Regions from separate parts of the Anaerobacillus sp. QJM3NY_17 genome, predicted to be linked through region 3. Evidence: a T-box and tRNA genes for the amino acid it is inferred to sense, from the RefSeq annotation. Region 3 holds a T-box; the other regions hold tRNA genes.

Region 1 (10,431 bases), 1.6 Mb from region 3:
CGGCTAGAACACTGCGCCCCATTTCCAACATCCGAACAAATACAGTTAGACCAAGTAAACCAAAAACGATCGAGGGCACACCTGCTAAGTTTGAAATATTTATTTGAATAAACGTTGTAAACTTATTTTTCTTTGCATATTCTTCAAGGTAAATCGCGGTTCCAACTCCAATTGTAAGTGCCACTGGAGCTATCACTGCCATCATCCATAAAGTACCGAAAAATGCTGCTTTAATCCCTGCTTTTTCAGGGAAACGAGACGCGAAATTTTGAAAGAACTCAAGATTTAAGTAACCAATTCCTTGAGTGAATATCCGATATAACAAGATAACAAGCACTACGAGTGCTAGCATTGTTGCTCCAAAGAAAATTCCTTTAAGAATCTTATTTTGTGCCAGTCTGGTTTGCATTTTACTTTTTACTTTTGCCTGATCTACTAATTGCATTAGTATTCCTCCCTGAATCTACGAGAAATATATTGCGCGATAAGGTTCATGATAAGTGTGAAAAGGAAGAGCGTCATCCCAACAGCATAAATGCTGTAGTAAATTGTTGTTCCATAACCAGCATCCCCTAGACTTACCTGCACAATATAAGATGTCATTGTCTGTATAGACTCCGTTACATCTAGAGTAAGTTTTGGTGTTGCACCACCTGCGACTGTTACGATCATTGTTTCACCGATTGCTCTTGAAATCGCAAGTACAAAAGATGCAATAATTCCTGATAATGCTGCTGGTAGAACTACTTTCACAGCAACCTCAAATCGTGTAGCGCCAAGTCCGAGTGCACCTTCTCGAATTGCGTTCGGTACAGAGCTCATCGCATCCTCTGAGAGAGATGCAACCATAGGAATAATCATAATCCCTACAACGATACCGGGGCTTAACGCGTTGAAAATAGGAAGACTCGGAATAATATTTTGTAGAACTGGTGTAACAAAAGTTAAAGCAAAGAAACCATATACAATCGTAGGAATACCTGCTAATACTTCCAGAATCGGCTTAATGATTCTTCTAACGCTATCACTTGCATATTCACTCAAATAAATGGCTGCTGCTAAACCTAACGGAATGGCAACGAGCATGGCGATCCCGGTAATCATTAATGTTCCAGAAATCAGTGGCCAGATTCCATAATCAGGGTTGTCTCCAAAAAACGGGTACCAATCTTTATTCGTAAAGAATTCAATAATTGAAACACGGTTGAAAAACGTAATTGTTTCTACAATCAATGTAAAAACAATACCAAGCGTTGTTAATACAGAGATAATTGCACATAAAAGCAATAAGCCCGGTACAAGTTTCTCCATAAACTTCGCTCGTGATTGATTTTTCTCTTTTTTGTCTTTAATCATCTGACGAACAGAGCTTTGCATTTATTACTCCCCCTCACAAAGAGCAAAACAGGATAAAGTGAGGAGCCGTAACTCCTCACCAATCTGTTTCATTTTATTCTTACTTACCAGCGATTTCTTCTAGTTTGTTCATGTCTTCTGTATACTTTTCTTCTGGAAGAGCTACATATCCAACTGCTTCTGCCATTTCACCAGCGTTTTCTAGTGCATATTTAGTGAAATCATATACTGCAGGATTTTCTTCTACTGCAGAGTGCTTCACATAAGTGTATAGCGGGCGAGACAGTGGCTCATATGTTCCATCTTGAATTGTTTCTGCATTTGGTTCTACAGCTTCACCGTCACCATTAACGATTGGAACAATGTTAAGGCTATCTTTGTTTTCAAGGTAGTAAGCATAACCGAAGAATGCCATACCGTTTTTAGAGCCAGTTACACCATTTACAAGTACATTGTCATCTTCAGAAAGTGTTGCTTCTTTCACCATTTGCTCATCTTCTAGTACTACTTCATTAAAGTAGTCATACGTTCCAGAATCTGTACCAGGGCTAAATAATTCGATTTTTTCTTCAGGCCATTCAGGGTTAACGTCGCTCCACATCGTTGCTTCGCCTAACCAGATTTTCTTTAAGTCGTCAATTGTAAGCTGATCTACCCAATCATTCTCAGAGTTAACAACGATAGAAAGACCGTCTTTTGCAATTTCAAATTCTGTGAAGTCAATACCAGCTTCTTCAAGTGCAGCTGTTTCTTCTTCCTTGATTGGACGAGAAGCGTTACTCATGTCTGTTTCACCAGCAGAGAATTTCTCAAATCCACCACCAGAACCTGAAACACCTACACTAACTTTTACATCAGGTTGTACAGAAGCGTATTCTTCAGCAACTGCTTCCATAATCGGGAATACTGTAGAAGATCCGTCCATTAGAACTTCGCCAGATACTTCTTCACCAGAAGCTTCTCCGCCGCTGTTTGTGTTACCAGAATTATTTCCGCAAGCTGCTGCGAAAATCATTACCATCGACATAACTACCATAAGCATAATGCCCTTGAACTTCATGTAATTTCCCCCTAAATGGATGTTTGTACTTTGTGACCAACCAGGTTGTTTGTGTATTGGCCTCTCAATCACAATTCTTAGAATACAGGCTAGATATTAATGTCGTATAAACCGAATGTAAAGAGATTGTAAATGCGTGTCGGAAAACGTTTTAATTAGTCTTTTTGGTGCATACCTTACTTTTGCAATGCATTCAGCCTATCACTTCACCTCAATCTGACAGATATTATTCATTAATTTGTCCTTAAACAATAAAAAAAACCGCTTTTCAGCGGTTTTTCATGAAATGCTATTCTGTTTCTTTTTTGTTAGCCTCAATAGGTTTCTTCGCTTCATCTTTTAAATCAAAATAAGCATCTAGAACGCGTCCACCTATTTTTTTATTAACATATCCTGAAGAAGAATCATTTACTTCTGGAACTACTACAGAAAAGGCTACTTCGGGATTATCATAAGGTGCATAGCCAACAAGGGTCAAATTATATCCATCTCCGATTTGCGCTGTTCCAGTCTTCCCAGCAGCTTGATAATCATCACTTTGGAAATAAGGATAATGTGTACCTGCGGTTCCATTTGCCGTATTCATAACCATCCACATCCCCTTTTGGACATGTGTCACTTCTTCTTCACTCATTTTAATTTTGTTTAACACCTCTGGAGTGTTTTGGAAAAGAATAGTATTTGATAGACCATCTTTTTCAGAAGGTTCATGAACTTCTTTTAATATGTGTGGCTCAATACGATAGCCGCCATTTGCGATTGTAGAGGTATACTGAGCCATTTGCATTGGTGTATACGTATCATACTGTCCAATTGCAAAATCGAGAATTTTACCAAATTCATTCACACCTCCGTTTAATCCTGCACTTTCACCAGGGAGATCAACCCCGGTTTTAACGCCTAGACCAAACTGAGAGAATGACTCTTTTAGCTCATCGTAAGCTGAAGGGTCATAACTACTACTTTCGTACGGAGCATAGTCATAGTCAGCCATCTTCATCGCGATTTTCCACATATATACGTTTGAAGATCTTTGTAAAGCAACTAGGTCTGATATAGGCCCCATTGCATTAGCCGTATATGAAGATTTTTTACCTTCGTCCTTAAAGTATAAAACTTCATCCACAAGCGTCGTATTCGGGTTAATAACACCATACTGATAACCTGTTAAAACAGTTGCTCCTTTAACAGTCGATCCCATTGCGTAGGAGTCACCGATCACTCCAAACGTTCGGTCTTTAAACTCTCCGTTGCTATATTCCTTACCAGCAAGAGAAAGAATTTCACCTGTTTTGGGATCCATCATGACTACATAGCCTCGTGTTGCCCCATATTGTCTTGCATCACGAAGCTCTTCATCGAGAATTTTCTCGACTTCCTTTTGAAGATCGATGTCTAATGAGAGGACCAAATCGTTTCCTCTTTGTCCTTCAATTACTTTCGGTTCACCAATTGGCTCTCCTGATTTGTCGGTCACGTAGGTTTGCTTTTCTTTTTGACCTTTTAAGTACTCTTCATATTCTTTCTCGAGATAGCTAATCCCCACTTTGTCATTTCTTTCGTAATCTCTCAAACCATAATAATCTAACTCATCCTTAGGGATTGGTCCGACCCTTCCGAAAATTGTTTGAAGAGTATTTCCATAGGGATATTCTCGAGTTGCGTCTGCTTGAATTTCTATTCCAGGTAGTGAACCAAGGTTTTCACTTACTTTAGCAATTTCATCTTCAGTTAAACCAATCTTAATTGTTTGAGATGATAAAGCGTACCCAGTATCCATCGCCCTTTTGATAGCAGCTACCTCAAGCTCTTGTGGATCGTTCTTAATCTCTTCTAAATCATCATCATTAATCCGTTCAATTTGGAGTTGATAAGCCTCACTCGACTCAAGTTCTTCCCACTCTTTTTCCGTTAGCTTTGCCTTCGCTTTTTCCGGATTCGTTACAATCCAATAATCTTTAAGATCTCGATCAATGACATCATCTGTATCTTTTTCAATATACCCAGCTAATTTCTGAGCTAATTCAAGCCTCTCAGCTTGCTTAGTATTCTGCGTTCGGATATATGTAAGCGCAAATTCAGGGTTATTATCAACCAGAACTCGCCCATAACGGTCATACATTTTCCCACGAGGTGCTGTTGATTCTGCTGTAACATTCTCAGTTTGCTCAGAAACACGCTCGTATTCTTCACCGTTTACAATCTGTATAACGCCCAGTCGAAGAATTAATGTAGAAAACAAAAGGAATACAGATAAAAATAATATATTTAGCCTTAAAGGCACATGATTTTTCTTTTTCTTCGTGTTCACGATAGACTCCCTTCCCTTAAACAAATATAGACACCTGTTCCAGACAGGTGTCTCTGCTCTCTCTTCTACTTACTATACTTAGTGAAATAAAAAAAGTAAAGGGTCTAATGAGCTATTGTACGGTGTCAGGAGAAGGGTTTGGGGGATGGGGAGCTTGAAGTTTTCTTACAAATAAGTAAATAAACGAATGGCCAGCACCAACAATTAATAATAAAATCGGAATGCTCGTTTCATCGTCGAATAACGCTACTGTTATTAAGAATAAAAGAACGGAAACAATTCGTCCTAAGTTTAAGTATACCTCTCGAACGACAATATACTCAATCCGCATTTCAGCTGCATTCCAAGCCTTACCGATCACATCGTACGTAAGCGAAATGTAGGGGACAAGTAAAAGTGGATAAGCAAGAGAAATACAAACACCATACATTAACAACCGGGCAAACGTTAGGTCGGATACAAGTAAAAAAACCGAAGCGTAAAGAATAAGTCCGCCATATAAAATAGCCTTCTTACGATATCGCGGTTTAATCAATCTCGTCGCCAAATAATAAGCTAAAAACGATACTCCTGAATTAACAAGTCCAAAAGTACCAATTGCAAGCTCACTTTCCGTCGTAATAAAAACTAGGACAACGATAATGAAAATAAAGGTACCTTCTCTTATACCTTGAAAAAAATGCGCGTGTAAAATGTTAAGCCAATCTGTATTCGCTTTTCTTTCTTGAAAAACACGTGTAAATGAAAAAGTCCCTTTGGCAGAACGACGTTCGAGAAAGAAACTTAAGATTACAGCTGCGAAAAACAAAGCAAGTGAGACGGCAAATATTACTTTGTACCCCGTGAATGCTTCTAGACTTGAAATAATAACACCAGCAAATATTGGCCCAATCATCCCAGCGAAAGATGTAAGTAAACCAAGGAATCCATTAAAGAAATCCCTTGTGTCCGGTTCTGTAATTTCGAATGTTAGCACATTAAATGCAAGCCAATAAAAGCCAAACCCTATTCCGAGTAAAGCGCCCAGTAAGATAAGCAAATGACTAGCGTTCTGACCAAGAAAAAGCACTGTTATATAGAAAAGAGCGAGAAAAATCACTCCAATCCGCAATACAATAACTCTATCCATTTTTTTAGCCCATCTACCTGCGAGAATAAAGGTAAGCGGCTGACTTATAACCGCAGCAAGGTTGTATATACCTATATCCGCAAAATCACCAGACTGCTTCCACAAGTAAACATTTACGAACGTATTTGAGAGCGCAATACTCAGCGCGTATAAACCACCGATTGTAAGTAATAACAACAAATCTTTTGTTACCTCTATCTCACCAATCATATGTTTTATAACTTTCATAACAAACTCCCCTTTTTTCATCCACCCTTATTTTGACTTAAATTCTGTTCGTTATGCGGATGAAACAAAAAGGATAAACTGTTTTTGAAAGGGGACTGGGTATGTATTACTTTCTATATCGGACAGACTACATTTCTGAAAACAGTCAAATCCAACTACTTCAAAGCGTTCAACATCTTATAGGAGATGATGAACACTCGTTCTTTATTTATAGGATGAGGCACTATCTTCAAATCCAATATCGAATTGATCTCATCTCTTTAACCATCACAGATCATCAAGTTCTGATTTGTACACCTCATGATTTTGAAACTGGCTGTGATTTTACAGATTTTATAATAAATTTCATGCTACACCATTTAGGAACAATTTATACCTTAATCGAACCATAATAGAAAAACCCCCAACATAAATGTCGGGGGTTTTGAAAGCTTGGTAAATTATTTAGCTGCTTCGTAACGCTTTGCAACTTCATCCCAGTTAACTACATTCCAGAATGCAGCGATATAATCAGGACGTTTGTTTTGATACTTAAGATAATAAGCATGCTCCCAAACATCTAGCCCAAGAATTGGTGTAACACCTTCCATTACTGGAGTATCTTGGTTTGGAGTGCTTGTTACTTCAAGTTCTCCACCTTTTACTACTAGCCAAGCCCAGCCTGAGCCAAAACGACCAGCTGCAGCATTAGCAAATTCTTCTTTGAAGCTTTCAAAGCTACCAAATTTCTTTTTAAGTGCTTCGCTTAGATCACCTGATGGTTCGCCGCCACCGTTAGGGCTTAGCAATTGCCAGAAAAGTGAGTGGTTAGCGTGCCCGCCACCATTGTTTCGAACAGCAGTGCGAATGCCTTCAGGAAGTGCGTCAAGGTTGCCAAGAAGATCTTCAAGGCTCTTAGATGCATGCTCCTCATGACCTTCTAGTGCACCATTTAATTTTGTTACATATGCGTTATGGTGCTTGTCGTGGTGGATCTTCATTGTTTCTTCGTCGATGTGTGGTTCTAGTGCATTGTAGTCGTAAGGTAGTTCTGGTAGTTCAAATTTAGCCATTGTGAATCTCCTCCTTAAATATAGTATGTAACTTGCTGTTAGGGTAGCGTTAGCCACCACTTGAACATGATGTCGTCACAAGTTTACACTAGCAGAATTGTCATGCGTTTTCAAATAATAAACCTTTGAATTTCCGCAACACAGATAAAGTTTCCCCTCAGTATATGGAATTAAACATCTTAAAAGAAAAAATCGAGAATTAACATCGTAATAACATACATAAAACATAAAAAAACTCGTCATTATTTGACGAGTGGGATCTTTATTGAGTGGTGGCTCCGGACGGAATCGAACCGCCGACACGAGGATTTTCAGTCCTCTGCTCTACCGACTGAGCTACAGAGCCGAATCATGTTATCAGTATTAATTTTAATTAGTATGTAGTTTGCATTTACATTCAAAATAATTTGGAGTTGCTATGAGCTTAGGTTGCCCCTAGAGCACTCCATTTAAATTCTAACAAAGAAGTATGTTCGACGTAGTAAGAATTTTATTTTGGTTGCGGGGGCAGGATTTGAACCTGCGACCTTTGGGTTATGAGCCCAACGAGCTACCGAACTGCTCCACCCCGCGATGATGTAAAAGAACCTAATTTGCATCCATTTTTTAGAAAGCTAACTTTTAGAAAATGGAGGAGGAAGAGGGATTCGAACCCCCGCGGGCGACTAAGCCCCTGTCGGTTTTCAAGACCGATCCCTTCAGCCAGACTTGGGTATTCCTCCGATATGCATTTGGTGGACCCTGCAGGACTCGAACCTGCGACCGGACGGTTATGAGCCGTCAGCTCTAACCAGCTGAGCTAAGGGTCCTTATGTAATAAGTGGGGCGGCTGATGGGAATTGAACCCACGAATGCCGGAATCACAATCCGGTGCGTTAACCACTTCGCCACAACCGCCATGTTGTATCGTTGAAATATATGGTAGCGGCGGAGGGGATCGAACCCCCGACCTCACGGGTATGAACCGTACGCTCTAGCCAGCTGAGCTACACCGCCATATGGCTCCACAGGTAGGATTCGAACCTACGACCGATCGGTTAACAGCCGATAGCTCTACCACTGAGCTACTGTGGAATATTTCTTAACGACAAGAACTAATATATCATATGGATAAAGAAAGAGTCAATAAGTTTTTCAAATTTAATTGAATTAATCTTAATTTCAATTATGAAAATACTATATCACGCTTTCATTTTGTCATCAAGAACTTATAGGACATACACTAGGAACACAACCACCATAATCGTTTGGAGTAATCCTTTCATAACAGCTCCACCAAGAAAACCAAGCAATGAACCTACACCTACTTGAACAGATTCTTTAAAAGCTTTTCGATGAATAACTAGTTCAGCTAAGATAGCCCCGATAAATGGTCCAAGGATGATCCCTGCAAACGGAATGACAAATGGGCCAACAAGTAAACCAATTGTACTCCCCCATATCGCCGCCTTTGACCCTCCATACTTCTTCACGCCAAATAAATTACTAGCATAGTCCGCAACAAATAATAGCATCGTCAGCAGAACTTCAACAATCCAAAAGGAAATAGTCATTGAACCAAAATCAAAAAACACCCCATACAGGATAAACCCAACATAAATAAATAGTACGGCTGGAATAATTGGATAAATCAATCCCACAAATGCAATGATGAATGACGCAATGATCAGGCACCATAATAGAATATCCACGCTTTTAACCTCCCTTCAACTTGACTCTATTTTAGCGGAGATGTCACTTTTCTTCTATATAATGATAAAAAGAAGCAGAGGCATCCCTCTGCTTCCCACATTTATTCTTCTCCAATGACGGCTTCTGCAATATTAACCGCATGGTCACCAATACGCTCAAGGTTACTGATGATATCAACAAAAACAATTCCAGCACTTCCAGTACATTCACCCTCATTTAGACGAAGGATATGCTGCTTACGAAGCGTTCTTTCCATTTTGTCGATCTTATCTTCTAGCTTAACAACTTCCTGCGCCTTAGCTACATCCCATTTATCAAGTGCATCAAAGGCTTCATTGAGTGCAGAAAGAGTCAGATTAAACATTTCATCAAGGTCTTTCATAGCAACGTCAGTCATCTTCACTTTATTGCTTATTTGATAATCAACCAACTCAACAATATTCTCCATATGATCGCCAATACGCTCGATATCACGAACTGAGTCCATTAGCATACCGTGTCGTGTCGACTCATCTCCAGACAGAGAAGTTGCTGATAATTGGATAAGGTAATCTGTAATTTTATTATCCAGGTTGTTAATAGCTTCTTCATACTGAGCGGTTTTTTCAGCGCTCTTCTGACTCTTAGATGTTAAATAATTTGATGCTTCTTTAACACCCTTATAAGCAAATCCGCTCATTCGAATCACTTCTTCTTTAGCTTGTCCTAATGCAACAGATGGAGAGCGTTCGATAAATACTGGATCAAGGTGTTTTGGCTTATATTCAATCGTTGCATCATCACCAGGAATAATTTTTGTAACGAGATAGGCAAGTCCGGCAATGAATGGGAACTGGATAACAGTATTTGTAATGTTAAAGATCCCGTGTCCGAATGCAATCGTCATTTCCGGTGTTAAGTTTAATGCATCTCTTAAGTATTCAATAAACGGCGTATAGGCGAATAAGAATATTAGGAAAAGCGCCGTTCCAATTAAATTGAAAATAACGTGAGTCAGTGCTGTACGTCTAGCGGCAACGGATGCACCGATAGAAGCAAGAACTGCGGTAATCGTTGTACCGATATTATCTCCAAACAGAACTGGTAATGCAGCTTGAATATCCATTGCGTTCTGTGAATAAAGACCTTGCAATACACCAATTGTCGCACTGGAACTTTGTACAATGACAGTAAATACTGTACCGATCACAACGCCTAACAGTGGGTTCGAGCTCATGCTTACTGTTAATTCTTGGAAAGCCTCAAGGCTACGAAGTGGTTTCATTCCCGTACTCATTAATTCAAGTCCAAAGAACAACGCACCAAATCCGAAGACGATTTGACCAGCGTAGTTAATTTTCTTGTTTTTAAAGAAGAAAATTAACAAAGAACCGATGGCTATAATTGGAAGTGCGTAATCTTTAATAGGAAAACCAATAATAAATGCTGTAACAGTTGTACCAATGTTCGCACCCATTACAACGCCAATTGCTTGCTTCAGAGTCATAAATCCTGCGTTAACAAGACCGACTGTTAAAACCGTTGTTCCTGAACTACTTTGTATGAGAATAGTTACAATGACCCCAGCGAGCACACCCATAAACGGGTTAGTCGTAAAACGATC
Region 2 (10,431 bases), 2.0 Mb from region 3:
AACTGGCATATCGATGACGCTTTATTATATTCTTGATTGGTCACCAGGGATTACAAACTTTGTTATGAACGCTGTGCTTTTAGCCATTGGATATAAGGTACTGAATAAACGAGTAACCTGGTATACGATGCTTGCGATCTTCTTTAGCTCATTATTTATACAATTAACTGAAGGAATGGGTCAGCCGCTTGATATTATGCTCGGAACCGTCTTTGCAGGTGTTTTCATCGGGATTGGTCTCGGTCTCGTTCTCCGCTCAGGTGGTACTACTGGTGGATCTACAATTGTTGCCCGTATGCTTAACCAAAGCTTTGGGTGGAGCGTAAGTACATCGATGTTTGTTTTTGATATTCTCGTTGTACTCGGCTCTTCCGTCGTCATCGGGATCGAAAATACGATGTATACCGGAATTTCCATCTATATTAGCACAAAAATATTGGACTATTTAATTGACGGATTTGATACGCGTAAAGCCGTAACGATTATTTCTCAAAGTACTGTTGCCATTGCAGAGAAAGTAAGTGAAGAAATGGACCGAGGCGTAACGGTTATTAATGCTCGCGGACATTATTCAAATGAATCAAAAGACATCTTATACGTTGTCATTAATAAACAGGAGCTTTTCCTTCTTAAAAAGATGATTCAAAAAGTCGATGATAAAGCTTTTGTCGTTGTGCATGACGTGAGAGATGTTTTTGGAGAAGGATTTACATTTCCTAAAACATAAAAGCAAAAATCCCCCTAGTGAAACGCATTTCACCGGGGGATTTTTTTAGTTGCGATCGTAAACGACAAAATCGAAAGCGTGTTTATTTCTCTCATCACGTGAATGTTTTTCGCGCGAAGTTTCTTTCCAATCATCTTGAGAGAAATCGGGAAAATAAGTATCTCCATCAAACGATTCATGAATCTCAGTAATGTACAGGCGATCAGCATGCGGAAGCAGCTGACGATAGATTTCAGCGCCACCTATAACGAACCAATCTTTTTCCTCACGCTTTGAAAGTTCCAGAAACTCCTCTACAGAATGCAGTACAGTAACCTTTTCATATTCCAGGTCTTTTCTAGTAATTAGATAATTATCACGGCCGGGTAACGCTTTGCCAATTGATTCGAATGTTTTTCTTCCCATAACGATCGATTTTCCAGTCGTCATGCGTTTAAAATAAGCGAGATCAGCTGGCAAATGCCAAGGCAGATCATTGTCTTTCCCAATTAACTGCTTTTCATCCATTGCTAGAAGAAATGATATCATACCGACACCTCTCCTTTAATATGTGGATGAGGATTGTAATCCGTTAACTCAAAATCATCAAATGAGAAATCAAAAATTGATTTCACGTCTGGATTAATTTTCATTTTTGGAAGGTCTCTAGGTTCACGAGTGAGCTGAAGGTTGACCTGCTCAATATGATTGTTATAAATATGCGCATCACCTAGCGTATGAATAAATTCACCTGGCTCTAAATCACACACCTGCGCCATCATCATCGTGAGAAGCGCGTAGGATGCGATATTGAAAGGCACCCCAAGGAACACATCAGCAGAACGTTGATAAAGCTGACAAGAAAGCTTACCATCAGCAACGTAAAACTGGAAAAGACAGTGACATGGAGGTAAAGCCATATTATCGACTTCTGAAGGGTTCCATGCTGTTACAATCATTCTTCTTGAATTCGGGTTAGTTTTAATTTGCTCAACTACTTTTGCAATTTGATCAACGGTTGATCCGTCCGCGCCCGTCCACGAGCGCCATTGATGACCATAAACTGGACCAAGCTCACCATCTTCATCAGCCCATTCATTCCAGATGCGCACACCATTATCCTGAAGATACTTTACATTGGTGTCTCCATTTAAAAACCAAAGAAGCTCATGAATAATTGATCTTAAGTGAAGTTTTTTGGTAGTTAAAGCTGGAAAACCTTCTTGTAAATCAAACCTCATTTGATGTCCAAATACACTGACCGTCCCCGTGCCTGTCCGATCAGATTTCTTAGTTCCGTTATGTAAAATTTCTTCGCATAGCTGCAAATAAGTCTTCATCGTACTCCTCCTTCAATTCTCTAATGACCATTGTAACATGAAGAAAGATGAGAAGTAACTTGCGAATTGTATGTAAAAAACAGCCAAAAAGCACATTTTCCTTGGGCAAACATACTGTATAACAGAAATGTTGGAAAGGATGAAATAACCATGGCGAAAGGCGATAAATTGCCCAAACTGTTTCAAGACCCTGCTATTCAAAATTGGATGAACACCTTTGATGATTTCTTTAAAGAGCCATTTGCGAATCTTCTACCAGCTCAGTCGTTTCGGGTTGATCTTTATGAAACGGAGGATGCATTTATTGTTGAAGCAGAGTTACCTGGTATCACAAAGGAGCAAATTAAAGTGGAACCACTTGGAGATGGTCTTCGGATTTCCATTGAATCTAAAGAATTTCATGAGTCACGAAACGATAAACAAAAATATTACAAACAAGAACGGTCCTATTCAAGTACTAGTCGCACCATTAAGCTTCCCTTTCACTTTTCCATGAAAAATGTGAAAGGAAAATACGAAAATGGTGTTCTAGAAATTAAAATACCCAAATCTGATCGCATACGTACCGATTCGAATTATATTAACATCGACTAAAAAAGCGCAGGGCCAAGGCCTGCGCTTTTTCTTCTTACATACTCCAGTCTATAAAGGCGTTTCCTTCAAGGAACCGCTCACAATCCATAGCCGCCATACACCCTGTGCCTGCTGCTGTGATCGCTTGACGGTAAGTGAAATCCTGTACATCTCCACATGCAAATACACCAGGGACATTCGTTTTTGTCGTTCCTGGTTCTACTTGAACGTAACCTTTATCATCCATATTAATTTTACCCGCGAGAAAATCAGTGTTTGGACGATGGCCAATCGCAACAAATATGCCATCTGTCTTAACGAACTCCTCTTCTCCCGTATCACTATTCTTTACTTTAATACCGCTCACTTTATTGTTTTCTGCTACAACCTCTAGCGGGGAAGCATTCAGCTTCCAGCTAATTTTATCATTAGAGCGAGCACGCTCCTGCATAATTTTTGATGCGCGAAGTTCTTTCCTCCTGTGAAGAACAGTAACTTCTGAAGCGAATTTCGTTAAGAAAGTCGCTTCTTCCATAGCTGAGTCTCCTCCACCAATCACAACGATTTTTTTACCACGGAAGAAAAAGCCGTCACACGTTGCACATGTACTCACACCTCGACCCATATTCTCTGATTCTCCTGGTATACCTAGAAGCTTTGCTGAAGCACCAGTCGAAATCAAAACAGACTCCGCCATAATATCCCCGAGAGTATCTGTTTTTAATTTAAAGGGACGCTCATTAAAATCAATATCCTTCACCCATCCTCGCTCAATTGTAGCGCCGAACCTAAGCGCCTGCTTCTTCATATTTTCCATCAATTCTGGACCGAGAACGCCATCTGGAAAACCGGGAAAGTTCTCAACATCTGTTGTTAACGTAAGCTGACCACCAGGTTCCGGTCCCTCAATGACGAGCGGCTCCATATTAGCCCTCGCAAGATAAATGGCTGCTGTTAAACCCGCTGGTCCTGTTCCTACAATAACTGCTTTATGCATAATGACCCTCCTCTATCGACTTCATTATGTTATTTTTCCTAATTATATAGAAATAAACCCTTCTCTTACAAATTATATGGGTATCCATCAATTTGTTTCTTGATCTTATGCAAATGGTTGTTCATTTTCACACCTTCTTGATAGAATAGAAACAGTCTTGTAATAGTAAGGAAAACCCGAGGTGAATAAAAGATGAATCCAATAGTTGAATTCTGCATGAGCAATCTTTCGAGCGGTTCACATAAAGCAATGGAAAAACTAGAAAAAGATACAGATCTTGATGTGCTCGAATATTCTTGTCTTGGTCACTGCACACTTTGTAGCCAGGATATTTACTGTCTCGTTAACGGCGAGCGCGTTACTGCCGAAACGCCCGATGAGCTAGTTGATAACGTCTACCAGTTCATCGAAGAAAATCCGATGTTTTAACCGAATTTGGATATACTAATAAGTGAATCCAATTAGAGGAGGAGCTTACATGAAAAATCGAAACGCGTATGATCCGAAAGCCGGTGTGCAAGGTGAAAAAGAAGGCGAAGACGCTCTTCTTATGAATAAAAAAAGAGGCCCGCAAAATGCGCGCCCTAAAAAAAAGTAAAAGCCGCTTTATGCGGCTTTTTATTATGCTATGCGAAACCGAAAAGTAAACCAGAAGTCTTCATTGAGTGAGGTGCCGGTAGCAATAATATGCTGCTCTCCTTCATCATCAAGCGTAATCCAGCTATGATGCTCATCTTTATAAACTGGATAGAAATGACCTTCCTTAAATAATTTACGATTCAATACACTTTCTGAGCCGGTTAAAGGCTCTTCTTCGAAAACATCTCTAATACATTGTACAAGTTCCATCTATGTTGTGATCCTCCCTTAATCTCCAACCAAAAACACCCCGCGCACCTCTCTTACGAGAGCCACTTAGGCGGAGTGTTTTTATCCCAATAAATCTTACCTACTTCATAATGTTCTTCAAAATCATCATTCGCTGCATGGTAATGAAAATTAAACCAATAGCCATCTTGTGGGGGATGATCTCTTCTCACATGAAAACGCAATAAGTCTTCCCCACTCTGTTCATTATATACATGAAGAATACGTTCTCCGTATCCACCAGAAGGGTTGTCCGTCAAACGAAGTGACCTTAATGTATCCTCATCCAGATTTTGCACTGAGGTAGCGATCGCTTCTGTCATTTTAGGTACAATTGCATCTCGATACTCGTTACCGACTCGAGTTGAGATCGTTTCACCGAATTTTGTTAGCCCGAGTTGCTCGGATTGATTGCTTGCATAGCTTACAAAATGCGTCAGGAGTTCAGAAGAAGAAGCGTCCTGAGCTATGATGGGCCAATCATACTGATCAACAAGAGGCTCTATCGCCTTATCAGGCTCGTCCCTCGGCTCAATAAGAAGATGGTTTTCTTCTTGATAATTTTCTGATGACTCTGTTTTGTCATCTGCTAGATATCCAGTAGGAACCACAGTTCCAAGTGTAATAACAGCAACAAATGCTACAAATAACTTTCTCATCCAAAGAGGGAATTTCATTATGTGCACCTGACTTTCGAAGATCAATAGTTAGTATTATTCTCGCATGATCTTCTCAAAAAAGCCAGAAGTTTAGACGATTTTTCATTAATTTTCATTTGGCTATGGTAACGAAGCTTTTCATTCAAAAAGGCTCTTTTTTAAAAGATTGTTGCTTTCGAAACAATTGTTGAATTAAACACTAAACTTCGCTGATTGGAGCGGAAGGATGCTAACCGCCTGCCCCGCGAAAAACGAGCATCCCTGAGCGAAAATTCACCCACTATAGCAACAATGTCTACGAAAGAGCCTTTAAAAAAGAGCGCTTCATGTAAGCGCTCCATCTATTAACAAGTAAACATATCAATTCTTCTCAAACTTATGCCTGTATACACCCACCTTCTACCGGTCCAGCGAAACCCTGAAACAGAAGTACGCCCTACATAAACTGGCCAAAACCAAAATGAATTGCCGCCTCTCATCCAAATATAAGTAAACCGATACATACACCTTCTAATGGATCCCGGATCTACAGCAAATGTTCCAGCTTGTGCTGACTGTGGTCTAGGAGGCGGTGATGCTGGTGGGCTCGATGTTGGAGCTACGGGTTGCTGACGGTAGGCATCTGTGTTGTCATAATGATAAGCAATGTGCTCATGTTCTTCATAATACATTCGGTCCATCCCCTCTCTTATACAGTCACTGTATGCTGTATTCTGATAAGACGTACCGAATTGAAAACAACAAAAAAAGCATCTCTTTGAGTATGCTTGAGTCAAAAAGTCTATGGAAATTTAGTTGGTGACCCGTACGGGAATCGAACCCGTGATACCGCCGTGAAAGGGCGGTGTCTTAACCGCTTGACCAACGGGCCAAAAAAATGGAGCGGGTGATGGGGATCGAACCCACGACATCAGCTTGGAAGGCTGAGGTTTTACCACTAAACTACACCCGCAAAGATGGAGGAGGAAGAGGGATTCGAACCCCCGCGGGCGACTAAGCCCCTGTCGGTTTTCAAGACCGATCCCTTCAGCCAGACTTGGGTATTCCTCCAAAAACATGAAAATATATATGGTGGAGCCTAGCGGGATCGAACCGCTGACCTCCTGCGTGCAAGGCAGGCGCTCTCCCAGCTGAGCTAAGGCCCCAATATGGTGCGCCCGAGAGAAGTCGAATCCCTAACCTTCTGATCCGTAGTCAGACGCTCTATCCAATTGAGCTACGGGCGCATATTCTATGGTGCGGGTGAAGGGACTTGAACCCCCACGTCGTAAGACACTAGATCCTAAGTCTAGCGCGTCTGCCAATTCCGCCACACCCGCATGTGTGGTGCCGGCCAGAGGACTTGAACCCCCAACCTACTGATTACAAGTCAGTTGCTCTACCAATTGAGCTAGGCCGGCATAATTTAATGAAAGTCATCAAAAATAAATGGTGGAGGATGACGGGCTCGAACCGCCGACCCTCTGCTTGTAAGGCAGATGCTCTCCCAGCTGAGCTAATCCTCCATTAAACAGCGACTTCATTATTATACAATAACTTCTTTTGCCTCGTCAACACTTTTTTTAATGTGTTTTTTCAAGGACAAGACCTATCTTATCACCGACCCCAAAAAAACACAACCCTTTTTCACAAAAAAATTATTCCCCATAGTTAAGCACTCCATTTTTGACATAGAAAAAAAGCAGGGAGCGCTCTCCCCTGCTTATACTGGCGTTTGAATAAGTGGTTTTTTCTTTTTATTTTGGCGGAGTATTGGTCTTTTTTTAGTCACCATTTCAGAATCGTATTTTCGGTACTCTTTCATGTCGGTTGATTCCCGCAAAAGCTGATCTTCAACATAGTGACGCTTTCTTTTCAAAAAAACCCCTCCTCATAAGTAATAATTCTCAATACCCTATTTTTCTGTTGTTAAACCCGAATCTTTTTCACCATCGATCTATCGGCAAAAGTTACAGGTAACACATAATTTATTCACTTAGAGCGCAATTATGCTTCATCCAGATTAAATTGGTAATAATTTTCCTGATCTTCTCCTGACCTCTCAACAAAAGTAACTTCTCCATTTTGTGAAACCATAATAACAGTTTGCGCCCTCGTTCCGTAATGATCCGACTTAATAAAAACGGGTGAAAGCATCCTTTCCCATTCAATCGGCACGCCTGTCTGTGGTAATAAATAATCAGGTGCAGGCTCAGCATGAGAAAGCATTTCAAAAAGACGATTTTGATCGAGGTTCTTTTCTGCACTTAAATAGTGTTTCAATTCTTCTTTAAGCTGCTCAACCTTTGGCCAGCTCGTATTCAGTAAGTGATTACTTACAGCGTGAACACCGTTCTCTAGTTTTGAAATTTGATCCTGCCGGTTTGAATAATAATAAAGGCTCTTAAAATCTCCTATGATTAAATTAAATCCATTGTACTGATCTTTCTTTTGTCGAACCATTTCTAGGTATGATAATGGGGATTGATGATCACGTAAGTAATCGGCCGTTAGATCACCCCTTGATAGACTTTTAGGCTGCTCATTCCCTTCTCGATAATTCGTAAGGGCTGCAATTCTTCCGTTTGTTGTAACCCCTAGCCATGTTCCCATAGCCTTTAAATCACGCCCCGCAAGTAGTTCTGGTACATCTTCCCAATAGTTGGCAGGTTTTGTTGGACGCTCGTAGAATTCATCTCGGTTGGCTACGAGTATAAATGGGTATGTAGGATGAACATTTTGAGCTACAGCAATTAAGCACATCTTAACGCGCCTCCTCTCTCGTTTCACTGTAAGAAAAAACGCAGCGTTAGCCGCTGCGTTACGATTGGATCATACGAACTTCTTCTTCACATGCAGAAGAACAATAATGGTTATACTCCTCTTTGCAAGAATCACAGACGATGTGAAGCTTGTCACACTGTACATTAGCACAATTGATATAAGTATCTGCTGGCTCCTCACAATGGTAGCATTTCCCTACAACTGTATCTTCATCGGTACGGTTTACATTAACAGCAAGACGATCATCAAATACAAAGCACTTGCCATCAAAATATTTCCCCTGTACCTCCGGGTCTTTACCATACGTTACAATTCCTCCATGAAGCTGTGAAACGTCGGAAAAACCTTTTTTCATTAAGTAACCAGAAAATTTCTCACAGCGAATTCCACCTGTACAATAAGTTAGTACTTTCTTATCTTTTTGGTCCGAAAGATTTTGTTCAATCCAGTCTGGAAGATCACGAAAAGCCTTTATATCAGGACGAATTGCATTGCGAAAATGACCAATATCGTACTCATAATCATTTCTTGCATCGATAACAATTACATCATCATCTTCTAATGCTTCCATAAATTCCTTTGGCTCAAGATAATTCCCGGTTATTTCTTTCGGGTTTACATCTTCCTCAAGCTTTAGTGAAACAATTTCTTCGCGCGGACGTACGTGCATCTTTTTAAAGGCATGACCTTCTGCTTCATCAATTTTGAAAGCCATATCACGAAAGCGTTCATCTGCTTTTAGTTCGTCCATGTAGCGCTCAGTATCCTCAACGGTTCCTGAAACCGTTCCATTAATGCCCTCTTTGCCTACAAGGACTCGACCTTTTAAATTGAGTGATTGACAATACTTAAGATGCTTTCGAGCAAAATAATCCGGATCTTCTATTTCTACATATTGATAATATAACAGCACTTGATATGCTGAAGCTTCTGATTGCAAATCAAAAACCACCCTTTACGTCTTCTTCAATCAAGCTCTAAACCAAGAGCCTAAATCAATACTATATCTTACCGGATTCGAAGTCTGATGTAAAGAAGATTACCTTGATGGGAAGTAGTCGTCTTTAAGCTTTTCGATTTCGATAAGAGATGCTTCGGCCCATCTTCCGCCTTCGTGCTTGAGCTCTGCGGATTGTGTTTCAAGCGCTTCCTTCAGTGAATCGTTATAATCAGGAACATTTCCTTCGTAATGGTTAATGGCTGACATTGGAACGAGCGCTTTCTCGAATTGTGCTAACGCTTTTCGCTGGTGAAAAAGAGGAACATCGAGCTGTTTGGGATTATGAAGGTCTCCCTGAGTTGGATGCTTGATGACAGCAAGAACCTTAATCACAGCTTTGGGGGACTTCATATCGACGACTTCTCCAATATATCTCCCCGTTTTATAACCTGCCGTTACTATTTCTCCTGGCTGAAACGTTTTTTTCTCTGACATAGTCGCTTCACTCCTTCATCTAACTGTGTGTACACGTCGATGATATCATAAAATCCTCCTTTATCAGGAGGATTTTATCTTGTGAAGACATGTTTTCCAATCTCTTTGATGATATGCCTTGTACGAATCCAATCGTCTGTTGCAATATCAGGATTGTAATAAAACAAAGCTCCTGAGCTTGGGTCTCTACCACTAAGGGCCGCATAGACAGCCTTATATGATTCTGCTCCTGGCTTTTGATCATATTGACCGTCAGATACTGCAGTATAAGCACCACTTTCAAAAATCACTTCTTTAATGCTATTTGGAAATCTTGCAGAAAGTGTTCGATTGACTGTTACAGCAGCTACCGCTACTTTCCCTTCAAACGATTCACCTCTTGCTTCTCCATTAACCAATTTGGCCAACATTTCAATTTCTTCTACAGAATAGTTCGATACAGTAAATTGATCCTTTGTTACTCTCTTAACATCATTCATATTTTTAACAGGAAGGTTAAGCAATAAGGCAACCTCCTGTTTCGTTTCTGGTTCAGATAAAGTTTCGTTTAATACAACTTCTTCATTAACCTCATTCTCAATCTTAGGCTTTACTTTCATCAATGACACGGCCGCTACCTGATGAGTTTGTGCAGAAAACAGAGCAAAAAAGAGACTCATCATCATCATAGCAATGATCGTTTTGTTCATATATCTCATCCTTTCAGTAGCTTTTTGCCACGCCATAAAGGATAGAGGAAGGACAGGTCCCTTTCAATAGGGAGTCACAGGGATGTCTTCCACATATGAGAACAAAAAGAAACTCCTTCCAAAAGGGAAGGAGTAAGATAATTAGTCTTGAAATTGCTTCATTGCAAGAACTTGTAACGATAATTCATCACTCGGAGGATTGTGAAGCCCCGCTCTAACGTCTCGATAAAGTCGTTCCAGATGATTCTTCTTCATTAAGCTTCGTGCTCCTACAATACGCATTGAAAGATCAACAACTTCCAGTGCAGCGTTCATTGCTTGCGTTTTGGCAGCGAAAAGCTGTCCCTGCATGTTCATCCGCTCTTCTGGGTAACGATCCCACTGCTCTGCAACCGAATATAG
Region 3 (10,431 bases):
TGTGAAGAAGTTATTAACTAACTGCGACAAGTAATATAATATCATCGTCTTATAATAATGTCAACGATATCTCAAAACTTTTTTAAAAGAATTTGAATTACTTACTTATGTTGATCATTTCAGTTAAACCGCGCCGAAAATCAACACCCCTTACTATACACGATTATATCCTAAAAATAAAGAGCAGAGATGCCTCTGCTCTTTATCATTTTCTATTTAATGATTTCACGACCACCCATGTATGGACGCAGAACTTCAGGAACAATTACAGAGCCATCTTCTTGTTGATAGTTCTCTAAGATTGCAGCAACTGTTCTTCCGATTGCAAGACCAGATCCGTTTAACGTATGAAGGAATTCTGGCTTACCGTTCTTTTCTCGACGGAAGCGAATACCTGCGCGACGTGCCTGGAAGTCTTCAAAGTTACTGCAAGAAGAAATTTCACGATATGTGCCATAGCTTGGAATCCAAACTTCAATATCGTATTTCTTTGCTGCTGTAAATCCAAGATCACCTGTACACATGCTCATCACGCGGTAAGGCAGGTTCAACAGCTGTAGCACTTTCTCTGCGTGGCCAGTCAGCTTTTCAAGTTCATCATAAGAATCTTCAGGCTTAACGAAGCGAACAAGCTCTACTTTGTTAAACTGATGCTGACGAATCAGTCCACGTGTATCACGACCAGCAGAACCAGCTTCAGAACGGAAGCAAGCACTATATGCGGTGTAAGCAAGTGGAAGATCTTCTCCGTCCATAATTTCATCACGATGAAAATTTGTAACAGGGACTTCCGCTGTCGGAATTAAGAAATAGTCTTCTTCCCTAATTTTGAACGCATCTTCTTCAAATTTAGGTAACTGACCAGTCCCAGTCATGCTCTCACGGTTCACAAGGTAAGGAGGCAGAATCTCTTCATAGCCATGCTCTGATTCATGTAAGTCCATCATAAAGTTAATCAATGAACGTTCAAGACGAGCTCCAACACCTTTATAGAATGCGAAGCGACTACCCGTTACTTTTGCAGCACGTTCAAAGTTAATAATATTTAGATCAGTTGCGATGTCCCAGTGTGGCTTCGCTTCAAAAGCAAAATCATTTTTCTCTCCCCACGTACGGATTTCGATATTATCGTCTTCCGTCTCACCAACAGGTACACTGTCATGCGGAATGTTTGGAATTTGAAGAAGAATTTGCTCAAGCTCTGTCTCAACATTGCGAAGCTCTTCATCCATTGTTTTAATCTTATCGCCAACTTCACGCATTTCTTTAATAAGGTGATCAGCATCTTTCTTCTCACGTTTAAATGCTGCCACGTTTTTAGAAGCTTCATTCCGCTGTCCTTTTAACTGTTCCGTTTCAGCGATAAGGTCTCTTCTTCGCTGGTCAAGCTCTTCAAAACGATCAAGACCTACTAGATCTTCCCCACGCTTAGATAGCTTTACTTTTACTTCTTCAAAATTCTTACGCAAATACTTTAAATCGATCATGCTTTTTCCTCCTTTTTTAATGAACAATAAACGAGTTAACGGAAGGGATAGTGGTGTAGAGACGTGTATTTAAATACAAAAAAGCCCCCGTCCCCTATAAAGGGACGAGAGCTACCCGCGTTGCCACCCTGATTGCAGACGATTGTCTGCCTCTTAACAGAATAACGGTCTGCTCCGAGAAAGCCTACTTCATTCAGCATTCTACTCAAGGATGGATTCACAGGGTTCAATGATCGATTCGCACCACACATCGACTCTCTTGGCATTGAACATCTATTACTAATTCCCGTCAACGTTTTCGTTTATCATTCGTCTTATGCAGAAAAAGAATTCTCTTCTTCTTGGTACGTAATAATTTACACGAAAAATTACTCTGTTGCAAGTCCTTCTTTCTTAAACTCCAAAACCATATCAATAAACATCTGATGCATGCGATCATCATCTGTTAGTTCTGGATGGAAGGCACACGCAAGAAAACGTCCATGACGTGCAGCTACGATTTTTTCATTAAACGTAGCAAGCACTTCAACATCTTCTCCAACTTCTTCGATATACGGAGCTCGAATGAAGACACCGATAAAGTCATCTACTAATCCTTTAACAGGTAATGGCGCTTCAAAGCTTTCGCGCTGACGTCCGAATGCATTTCTTTTTGCTTTTACATCCATAACACCAATATGCGATCCGTCTACTCCTTCAATATGCTTTGAAAGCAGAATTAGCCCAGCACATGTACCGAAAATAGGCTTCTCAGCTGCAAAAGCTTTAAGTGGCTCTAAAAATCCATATTGATCAATTAATCGACGCATTGTCGTACTCTCTCCACCAGGTAGTACGAGGCCATCTAAATCCTTGAGTTGCTCTACTCGTTTCACAACAATGATTTCTGCTTCTTTTGTTTCAAGTGCTTTCACGTGTTCTCGGATTGCACCTTGCAGTCCAAGGACCCCAACTCTCACCATACTTCTCTCGACTCCTTCTCTTTATCTAAGTAAGAACCCCACCTTATGTTGCACAGGTGGGGAATCAATGTTTTACCAGCCGCGCTCTTGCATACGGTCTGATGGCTTAAGTGAAGAAATTTCAATACCTGGCATTGCGATACCAAGGTTCTTAGAAATATTCGCGATCAATTCATAATCCTGATAGTGAGTTGTTGCTTCCACAATAGCTTTAGCAAATTTCTCAGGATTATCCGATTTGAAAATTCCAGATCCAACGAAGACGCCGTCAGAACCAAGCTCCATCATTAGTGCTGCATCTGCAGGAGTTGCGATGCCACCAGCAGCAAAGTTAACAACCGGAAGACGTCCAAGCTTTTTAATTTGAAGAAGAAGCTCAAATGGCGCCTGAAGGTTTTTCGCTTCAGTCATCAGTTCGTCTTCAGACATGCTTGAAATTTTACGAATTTGGGATTGAATAAGACGCTGATGACGTACAGCTTCAACAACGTTTCCTGTTCCTGGTTCACCTTTCGTACGAAGCATTGCAGCACCTTCACCTACGCGGCGCAGTGCTTCACCAAGGTTACGCGCTCCACATACAAACGGAACAGTGTACTTGCGCTTATCAAGGTGGAATTCTTCGTCAACTGGAGTAAGAACTTCACTTTCATCAATGTAGTCAACGCCCATTGATTCAAGAACGCGTGCTTCTACAATATGACCAATACGGCATTTTGCCATTACTGGAATCGATACGGCATTCACAACGTCCTCTACGATTGTAGGGTCAGCCATACGCGCTACGCCGCCTGCTGCACGAATATCAGATGGCACTCGTTCTAGTGCCATTACTGCTACTGCACCAGCTTCTTCTGCAATCTTAGCTTGCTCTGCATTGACAACGTCCATAATCACGCCGCCCTTTTGCATTTCAGCCATACCACGTTTTACACGATCTGTACCTGTTTGTTGATTCATCTATATTCCTCCCATATCTATACTTAGAAACGTCTTTGTTACACGACATCTATCAAACGCTTTTATTGTAACATTTTTTCATGACTTGTCCTATCACATGTGCAGTGATTTCATAAAAGATTTAGAAAAATACTCCTCGATGAACGCATCGAAGAGTATTTTTTCCAAGTATACTTGATATTATTAATTAAAACAGACCTTTCACAGCATCTGCTACGCTAGTCCATACACCAGAGAAGAAGCCACCAATCGCTCGCATAGTAAGTGTAAACCAACCTGCTTTTTCAACAGATTCAGTTGCTACAAGAGGTACTGAAGAACCCTTGTCACCTGTTATGTAACCGAAGTCTTCACCGGTTGATTTTAAGACGACTTTTCCAACTTGATCGCCTTCTTTAATTGGTGCAGTTAGTTCTCCATCTTCTGTTAGAAGAGATTGATCGTATTCATAGCTTAGTTTAAATGGTTCTTTCGTATTCGTCATTGTTACTGCATTGAAAGATTCTCCTGCAGCGACCCCAACTTCTTTCTCCTTACCTTTGACAACTTTAACCGTGGAATTACCATCAGCTTTATCACCTTTAGTAACGATTGTTTGGGACTGGAATTGATCAAATCCATAGTTCAGAAGCTTAGCTGTTTCTTCAAAACGAGCTTCATACGAATCAGTTTTCATAACAACAGAAATTAATCGCATATCACCTTGTTTAGCTGTTCCTGTAAAAGCAAATCCAGCAAGGTCTGTAGAGCCGGTCTTGAGACCATCTATGCCTTCTACTTTATATTTATTAGCATATACAAGTGAAGGAAGAAGCCAGTTCCAGTTCTTCATTGTAATTTCATCATCTGTACCTTCGCGGAATTTCTTTTCTGGAGTACTAGTGGTTTCTATTACTTCAGGAAAATCTTTAAGAAGGTTATAAGCAAGAAGTCCAGTTGAACGAGCGGACATCATGTTCTCTTCATCAGGGTCTCCAGCAGGATGATTACCAAGTAGGTCTTTGTTGTTCAGCCCTGAACTATTAACAAACTTGTATTCCTTCATACCCATTTCTTTTGCTTTTGCATTCATCATTTCGACAAACTTCGCTTCTGTTCCAGCAACGTGCTCAGCCAGCGCCATTGTGGCAGCATTTGCCGAATAAATGGCCATTGCTTCATATAATTCCTTAACTGTATACTGTTCACCCACACGAAGTGGTACGTTTGAAAGAGAACGGTTCTGTGATAGCTTTTGGATCGTATCACTTACTGTAACTTTTTCATCCCAACTTATTTCGTTTTTATTAATTGCTTCAAGTACTAAATATTCCGACATCATCTTTGTCATACTTGCAGGTGAGAGCGTTAATTCAGGATTTTTCTGATATAAAATCTTTCCTGAATTTGCATCAATTAAGATTGATGCTTCTGCTTTGATGTCGGGCGCCTCTGCTGCTTCTGCAGTATTGCCTCCACCAAATGTTCCTGCTAGTAATAATACCATCGCCATAGTTACGATCATGGCTTTCAAACCAAGGTTTCTCAACCCCTACACCTCCAAATAAGTCTCACATAACCGCTATTCTATCACACCTAAAATTAAAAAAATAGATAGAGGAAAGTCCCCTATCTACTTTTCGAAAGTATTAAGCTATTTTTGTCACACACCTGTTATAACTTCAGTCTAAAGCACTATTTAAACAGAGTAATTTGGTGCTTCTTTCGTAACCTGAACATCGTGTGGATGACTTTCGCGAAGGCCTGCACCCGTTATTCGAACGAACTGGCTATCTTCACGAAGTGAGTTAAGTGTTCTTGTCCCACAGTAACCCATTCCAGAACGTAAGCCACCGATTAACTGATGAATTGTATCAGTTAGTGGTCCTTTGTAAGGAACACGTCCTTCAATTCCTTCAGGAACGAGTTTAGACATATTTTCCTGGAAATAACGATCTTTACTTCCCTTTTCCATTGCTCCAATCGAGCCCATTCCACGGTATACCTTAAACTGACGACCCTGATAGATTTCACGTTCGCCTGGACTTTCATCCACACCTGCAAGGATACTACCAAGCATCACTGCGTGTCCACCTGCAGCGAGCGCCTTTACGATATCTCCAGAGAACTTAATGCCACCATCAGCAATAATACTAATACCATGTTTGCGTGCTTCTGTTGCACATTCATACACCGCTGTGATTTGAGGTACACCAACACCAGCAATAACGCGAGTCGTACAAATTGAACCAGGCCCAATTCCTACCTTCACAACATCGGCTCCGGCTTCAATTAACGCTTTAGTCCCCTCAGCAGTTGCGACATTACCTGCGATAATTGGGAGATCAGGGTAGGCGCTCTTGATTTCACTCACCTTTGTCATAATGCCTTCTGTATGACCGTGAGCAGAATCTAATACAATAACGTCAACACCAGCCTCCACTAGTTTTTCAACTCGCTTCAGAGCATCTGTTGTATTCCCTACAGCAGCGCCAACTAGAAGACGGCCTCTGCTGTCTTTAGCAGACTGAGGAAACTGAATAACTTTCTCAATATCTTTAATTGTTATAAGACCTTTAAGTGTTCCATCATCATCAACCAATGGAAGCTTTTCAATGCGATGCTTTTGAAGAACTCGCTCAGCCTCTTTTAATGTTGTGCCTACAGGAGCTGTTACAAGATTTTCTTTTGTCATAACGTCTTTAATTTGTATAGAGTAGTCTTCAATAAAACGAAGGTCACGATTAGTAAGGATACCAACGAGCTTGCGTTCCTCATTAACAATCGGAACACCGGAAATACGATACTTGCCCATCAGATGTTCAGCATCGAATACCTGATGTTCTGGTGTGAGAAAGAAAGGATCAGTAATAACACCACTTTCAGATCGTTTAACACGATCAACGTGTTCAGCTTGTTCCTCCATCGACATGCTTTTATGAATAATACCTAATCCACCCTGTCTTGCCATCGAAATAGCCATAGGCGCTTCAGTTACTGTATCCATACCAGCACTAATAATCGGTACATTTAATTCAAGATCTTTCGTTAATTGAGTTTTCACCGATACTTCTCTTGGTAGTACATCGGAAAAAGCTGGTGTTAATAAGACATCATCGAAGGTTAACCCTTCTTTAGCGAATTTTGTTTCCCACATCCCTTTCATCCTCCTCTAATCGAATTGTCCGAAATTTTATTAGTAGCTTATCAATTGGTTAAACTACTGTCAAGAAAGATAGAATAAGTTTGAATAATCAAACATGGAGGGCTCCTATGGGATATTCTGGACATTATCATTCAAACAACTTTGCATATCACTCAGCCTCATATGTTCAGCAATATTTAAAGGAATGTTATTCTAACATCGAACTTCCGGATGCCGAACGTAAAAGCTACGATTCCTGTTATCGATTTATGTATTTTATCGAATATGGCGAACGCTATTATCGGCATGCTTCAACTGCTGATGCAGAGCTAAAACCTATCCTTCTTTTTTATGGGATGATTCAACTGTTAAAAGCTTGTCTTATTACAATTGATCCAAATTATCCGGGTGACACACATGTTCTTGCACACGGCGTTACATCTCGAAAAAGAAAAAAACGCCATTATGCTTTCTTGCAAGATGAAGTAAAAGGTCAAAAAAATGGACTCTTTGAATACTTTTCAAGGAAAATGTTTCATGTGAAACAGGTAGAAGGGGAGAAATATAAAATGGAAGATCTTCTTACCCTTATACCCGAAGTTTGCCCATTATTTGAGAAGCTGACTCGTAAAGTAACGAGCTATAAAATGATTTCTCTTACCTCCACTTCTTTCACTATTCAGGCAAGTATTCTTGATACGTTAAATATGACTGCAGAACGTTTTGAATCCTACCTTCAGCAGCATGGGGATACTTCACTAAAAGTTCTTACTCATAATCGTGATTTCATTACTTTGCAGTTCAAGGAAGACCCCGTCGCAGGTTTACAGAGACGCCCCTTCCTATATGATAGGAATACTCTTTACCTCCCGGCAGAACGTAGTCAGTACAATCCTATTGCTGAGGTAATGGCTCACTATCTAATTTTATATAACCTCAGTATGATTTGCCGATACGAGACAGAATGGTGGGGAGATCTTTTTCATACTCAGGAGTCATTAGATCTACCTTTTATTCTACAATTTCTTGAAGTAACTTCTGAAAAAATACCGCATTTACTATATGAGTTTTTAAATAAGAGAAGTAAAAGTTGATCGCAGTACGTTGGTAAAGTAAAGGGAGTTGAAACAGGTAGTTCGTATTTATTCGACGAACGTGGTGGACCTAGGTATTCAGCTAGGTAATACACACCGAAAAAACCATACAAAAAAGCGAGAAACCCTCAGGTCTCTCGCTTCTCTTAGTTGCCCAGCGACGTCCTACTCTTGCAGGGGGAGATCCCCCAACTACCATCGGCGCTCGAGCTTAACTTCCGTGTTCTCATACGGGGCGCGATAAGCGGCGAACTTCTTCGTCAGCTGCGCGATGCCAGATCCTCATGGATCTCTCGAATATCCACTCCGGTCTGACATAGCTTGCTTCCTCGAATTTCTTGCTTCTCCCACCCCTACGAAGCTTTCGAAGAAGTTTTGATTGTCTCACATGAAGCTTTTTTCTCTTGCGAGTTTTCTTCACTTTATAGATACAAAAAAAGGCGAGAAACCCTCAGGTCTCTCGCCTTTCATCTTGTGCCCAGCGACGTCCTACTCTTGCAGGAGGAGATCCTCCAACTACCATCGGCGCTGAAGAGCTTAACTTCCGTGTTCGGCATGGGAACGGGTGTGACCTCTTCGCCATCATCACTAGACGATTCAGGTGTTCCCTGAAAACTAGATAGCACGCACAACTTTCCAATATGTCCAGCTACGTAAGCCAAATCCTCGATCGTTTCACCTTTTGATTCTGACGCATAAAGCGCGTCTGACTCAAAAGCCTCCAACGCTTGTCGGATTTAAACGGCTTACTTCGCTTTTCGTTTAGGTTAAGCCCTCGATCGATTAGTATTCGTCAGCTCCACGTGTTGCCACGCTTCCACCCCGAACCTATCTACCTCATCATCTCTAAGGGATCTTACCAGCTTCATGCTGTGGGAAATCTCATCTCGAGGTGGGCTTCATGCTTAGATGCTTTCAGCACTTATCCCTTCCACACGTAGCTACCCAGCTATGCTCCTGGCGGAACAACTGGTACACCAGCGGTGTGTCCATCCCGGTCCTCTCGTACTAAGGACAGCTCCTCTCAAATTTCCTGCGCCCGCGACGGATAGGGACCGAACTGTCTCACGACGTTCTGAACCCAGCTCGCGTACCGCTTTAATGGGCGAACAGCCCAACCCTTGGGACCTACTTCAGCCCCAGGATGCGATGAGCCGACATCGAGGTGCCAAACCTCCCCGTCGATGTGGACTCTTGGGGGAGATAAGCCTGTTATCCCCAGGGTAGCTTTTATCCGTTGAGCGATGGCCCTTCCATGCGGAACCACCGGATCACTAAGCCCGACTTTCGTCCCTGCTCGACTTGTAGGTCTCGCAGTCAAGCTCCCTTGTGCCTTTACACTCTGCGAATGATTTCCAACCATTCTGAGGGAACCTTTGGGCGCCTCCGTTACACTTTAGGAGGCGACCGCCCCAGTCAAACTGCCCACCTGACACTGTCTCCGCACCGGATCACGGTGCTGGGTTAGAATGTCAGTACAGCCAGGGTAGTATCCCACCGACGCCTCCATCGAACCTGGCGGTCCGACTTCTATGGCTCCTACCTATCCTGTACAAGCTGTACCAAAATCCAATATCAGGCTACAGTAAAGCTCCATGGGGTCTTTCCGTCCTGTCGCGGGTAACCTGCATCTTCACAGGTACTATAATTTCACCGGGTCTCTCGTTGAGACAGTATCCAAGTCGTTGCACCTTTCGTGCGGGTCGGAACTTACCCGACAAGGAATTTCGCTACCTTAGGACCGTTATAGTTACGGCCGCCGTTTACTGGGGCTTCGATTCAGAGCTTCTCCCGTAAGGGATAACCCCTCCTCTTAACCTTCCAGCACCGGGCAGGTGTCAGCCCCTATACTTCGCCTTACGGCTTTGCAGAGACCTGTGTTTTTGCTAAACAGTCGCTTGGATCTTTTCACTGCGGCTCCCCTGGGCTATAAACCCGAGGAAGCACCCCTTCTCCCGAAGTTACGGGGTCATTTTGCCGAGTTCCTTAACGAGAGTTCTCCCGATCGTCTTAGGATTCTCTCCTCGCCTACCTGTGTCGGTTTGCGGTACGGGCACCTTTTTCCTCACTAGAGGCTTTTCTTGGCAGCGTAGAATCAAGGACTTCGGTACTAAATTTCCCTCGCCATCACGACTCAGCCTTCATGGTGAACGGATTTGCCTATTCACCAGCCTAATCGCTTGGACGCGCATTTCCAGCAGCGCGCTCTCCCTATCTTTCTGCGTCCCCCCGTCGTTCAAACGGAAAGGAGGTGGTACAGGAATATCAACCTGTTATCCATCGCCTACGCCTTTCGGCCTCGGCTTAGGTCCCGACTAACCCTGAGCGGACGAGCCTTCCTCAGGAAACCTTGGGCTTTCGACGGACAAGATTCTCACTTGTCTTTCGCTACTCATACCGGCATTCTCACTTCTAAGCGCTCCACCAGTCCTTTCGGTCTGACTTCACAGCCCTTAGAACGCTCTCCTACCATTGTCGTAAGACAATCCACAGCTTCGGTGATACGTTTAGCCCCGGTACATTTTCGGCGCAGCGTCACTCGACCAGTGAGCTATTACGCACTCTTTAAATGATGGCTGCTTCTAAGCCAACATCCTGGTTGTCTAAGCAACGCCACATCCTTTTCCACTTAACGTATACTTTGGGACCTTAGCTGGTGGTCTGGGCTGTTTCCCTCTCGACTACGGATCTTATCACTCGCAGTCTGACTCCCGCGGATAAATCGTTGGCATTCGGAGTTTGACTGGATTCGGTAATCCGGTAAGGACCCCTAGTCCAATCAGTGCTCTACCTCCAAGATTCTT

Evidence for each region. A T-box is a leader RNA that pairs with one kind of tRNA and senses whether it is charged. The one in region 3 lies ahead of serS (serine--tRNA ligase), so its partner is inferred to be a tRNA-Ser.
Region 1: it encodes a tRNA-Ser, which carries the amino acid that the T-box ahead of serS (serine--tRNA ligase) is inferred to sense. The anticodon was not compared.
Region 2: it encodes a tRNA-Ser, which carries the amino acid that the T-box ahead of serS (serine--tRNA ligase) is inferred to sense. The anticodon was not compared.

Annotation. Positions count from the first base shown of each region.
Region 1 is NZ_CM149685.1:2,748,114-2,758,544, forward strand. It holds gene pstA (phosphate ABC transporter permease PstA) at 1-445, opposite strand, end outside; gene pstC (phosphate ABC transporter permease subunit PstC) at 445-1,377, opposite strand; gene AC0VYV_RS14440 (PstS family phosphate ABC transporter substrate-binding protein) at 1,457-2,416, opposite strand; gene AC0VYV_RS14445 (peptidoglycan D,D-transpeptidase FtsI family protein) at 2,706-4,727, opposite strand; gene AC0VYV_RS14450 (MFS transporter) at 4,840-6,084, opposite strand; gene AC0VYV_RS14455 (hypothetical protein) at 6,186-6,476, shown strand; gene AC0VYV_RS14460 (superoxide dismutase) at 6,525-7,136, opposite strand; tRNA gene AC0VYV_RS14465 (tRNA-Phe) at 7,407-7,482, opposite strand; tRNA gene AC0VYV_RS14470 (tRNA-Met) at 7,633-7,709, opposite strand; tRNA gene AC0VYV_RS14475 (tRNA-Ser) at 7,766-7,858, opposite strand; tRNA gene AC0VYV_RS14480 (tRNA-Ile) at 7,869-7,945, opposite strand; tRNA gene AC0VYV_RS14485 (tRNA-His) at 7,958-8,033, opposite strand; tRNA gene AC0VYV_RS14490 (tRNA-Met) at 8,056-8,132, opposite strand; tRNA gene AC0VYV_RS14495 (tRNA-Asn) at 8,136-8,210, opposite strand; gene AC0VYV_RS14500 (DUF456 domain-containing protein) at 8,345-8,827, opposite strand; gene AC0VYV_RS14505 (Na/Pi cotransporter family protein) at 8,929-10,431, opposite strand, start outside.
Region 2 is NZ_CM149685.1:2,026,753-2,037,183, reverse strand. It holds gene AC0VYV_RS10920 (YitT family protein) at 1-727, shown strand, start outside; gene AC0VYV_RS10915 (dihydrofolate reductase) at 773-1,255, opposite strand; gene AC0VYV_RS10910 (thymidylate synthase) at 1,252-2,046, opposite strand; gene AC0VYV_RS10905 (Hsp20/alpha crystallin family protein) at 2,197-2,640, shown strand; gene trxB (thioredoxin-disulfide reductase) at 2,675-3,616, opposite strand; gene AC0VYV_RS10895 (YuzB family protein) at 3,809-4,045, shown strand; gene AC0VYV_RS10890 (hypothetical protein) at 4,238-4,465, opposite strand; gene AC0VYV_RS10885 (YpjP family protein) at 4,519-5,160, opposite strand; gene AC0VYV_RS10880 (transporter) at 5,487-5,813, opposite strand; tRNA gene AC0VYV_RS10875 (tRNA-Glu) at 5,939-6,013, opposite strand; tRNA gene AC0VYV_RS10870 (tRNA-Gly) at 6,021-6,094, opposite strand; tRNA gene AC0VYV_RS10865 (tRNA-Ser) at 6,100-6,192, opposite strand; tRNA gene AC0VYV_RS10860 (tRNA-Ala) at 6,212-6,287, opposite strand; tRNA gene AC0VYV_RS10855 (tRNA-Arg) at 6,292-6,368, opposite strand; tRNA gene AC0VYV_RS10850 (tRNA-Leu) at 6,377-6,461, opposite strand; tRNA gene AC0VYV_RS10845 (tRNA-Thr) at 6,467-6,542, opposite strand; tRNA gene AC0VYV_RS10840 (tRNA-Val) at 6,572-6,647, opposite strand; gene AC0VYV_RS10835 (hypothetical protein) at 6,845-7,000, opposite strand; gene AC0VYV_RS10830 (NRDE family protein) at 7,129-7,884, opposite strand; gene trhO (oxygen-dependent tRNA uridine(34) hydroxylase TrhO) at 7,943-8,845, opposite strand; gene kapB (kinase-associated lipoprotein KapB) at 8,945-9,340, opposite strand; gene AC0VYV_RS10815 (cell wall hydrolase) at 9,415-10,029, opposite strand; gene AC0VYV_RS10810 (acyl-CoA dehydrogenase family protein) at 10,171-10,431, opposite strand, start outside.
Region 3 is NZ_CM149685.1:12,172-22,602, reverse strand. It holds gene serS (serine--tRNA ligase) at 213-1,487, opposite strand; T-box leader at 1,585-1,789, opposite strand; gene pdxT (pyridoxal 5'-phosphate synthase glutaminase subunit PdxT) at 1,856-2,449, opposite strand; gene pdxS (pyridoxal 5'-phosphate synthase lyase subunit PdxS) at 2,522-3,409, opposite strand; gene AC0VYV_RS00065 (D-alanyl-D-alanine carboxypeptidase family protein) at 3,597-4,913, opposite strand; gene guaB (IMP dehydrogenase) at 5,088-6,545, opposite strand; gene AC0VYV_RS00055 (YaaC family protein) at 6,662-7,627, shown strand; rRNA gene rrf (5S ribosomal RNA) at 8,104-8,220, opposite strand; rRNA gene AC0VYV_RS00045 (23S ribosomal RNA) at 8,391-10,431, opposite strand, start outside.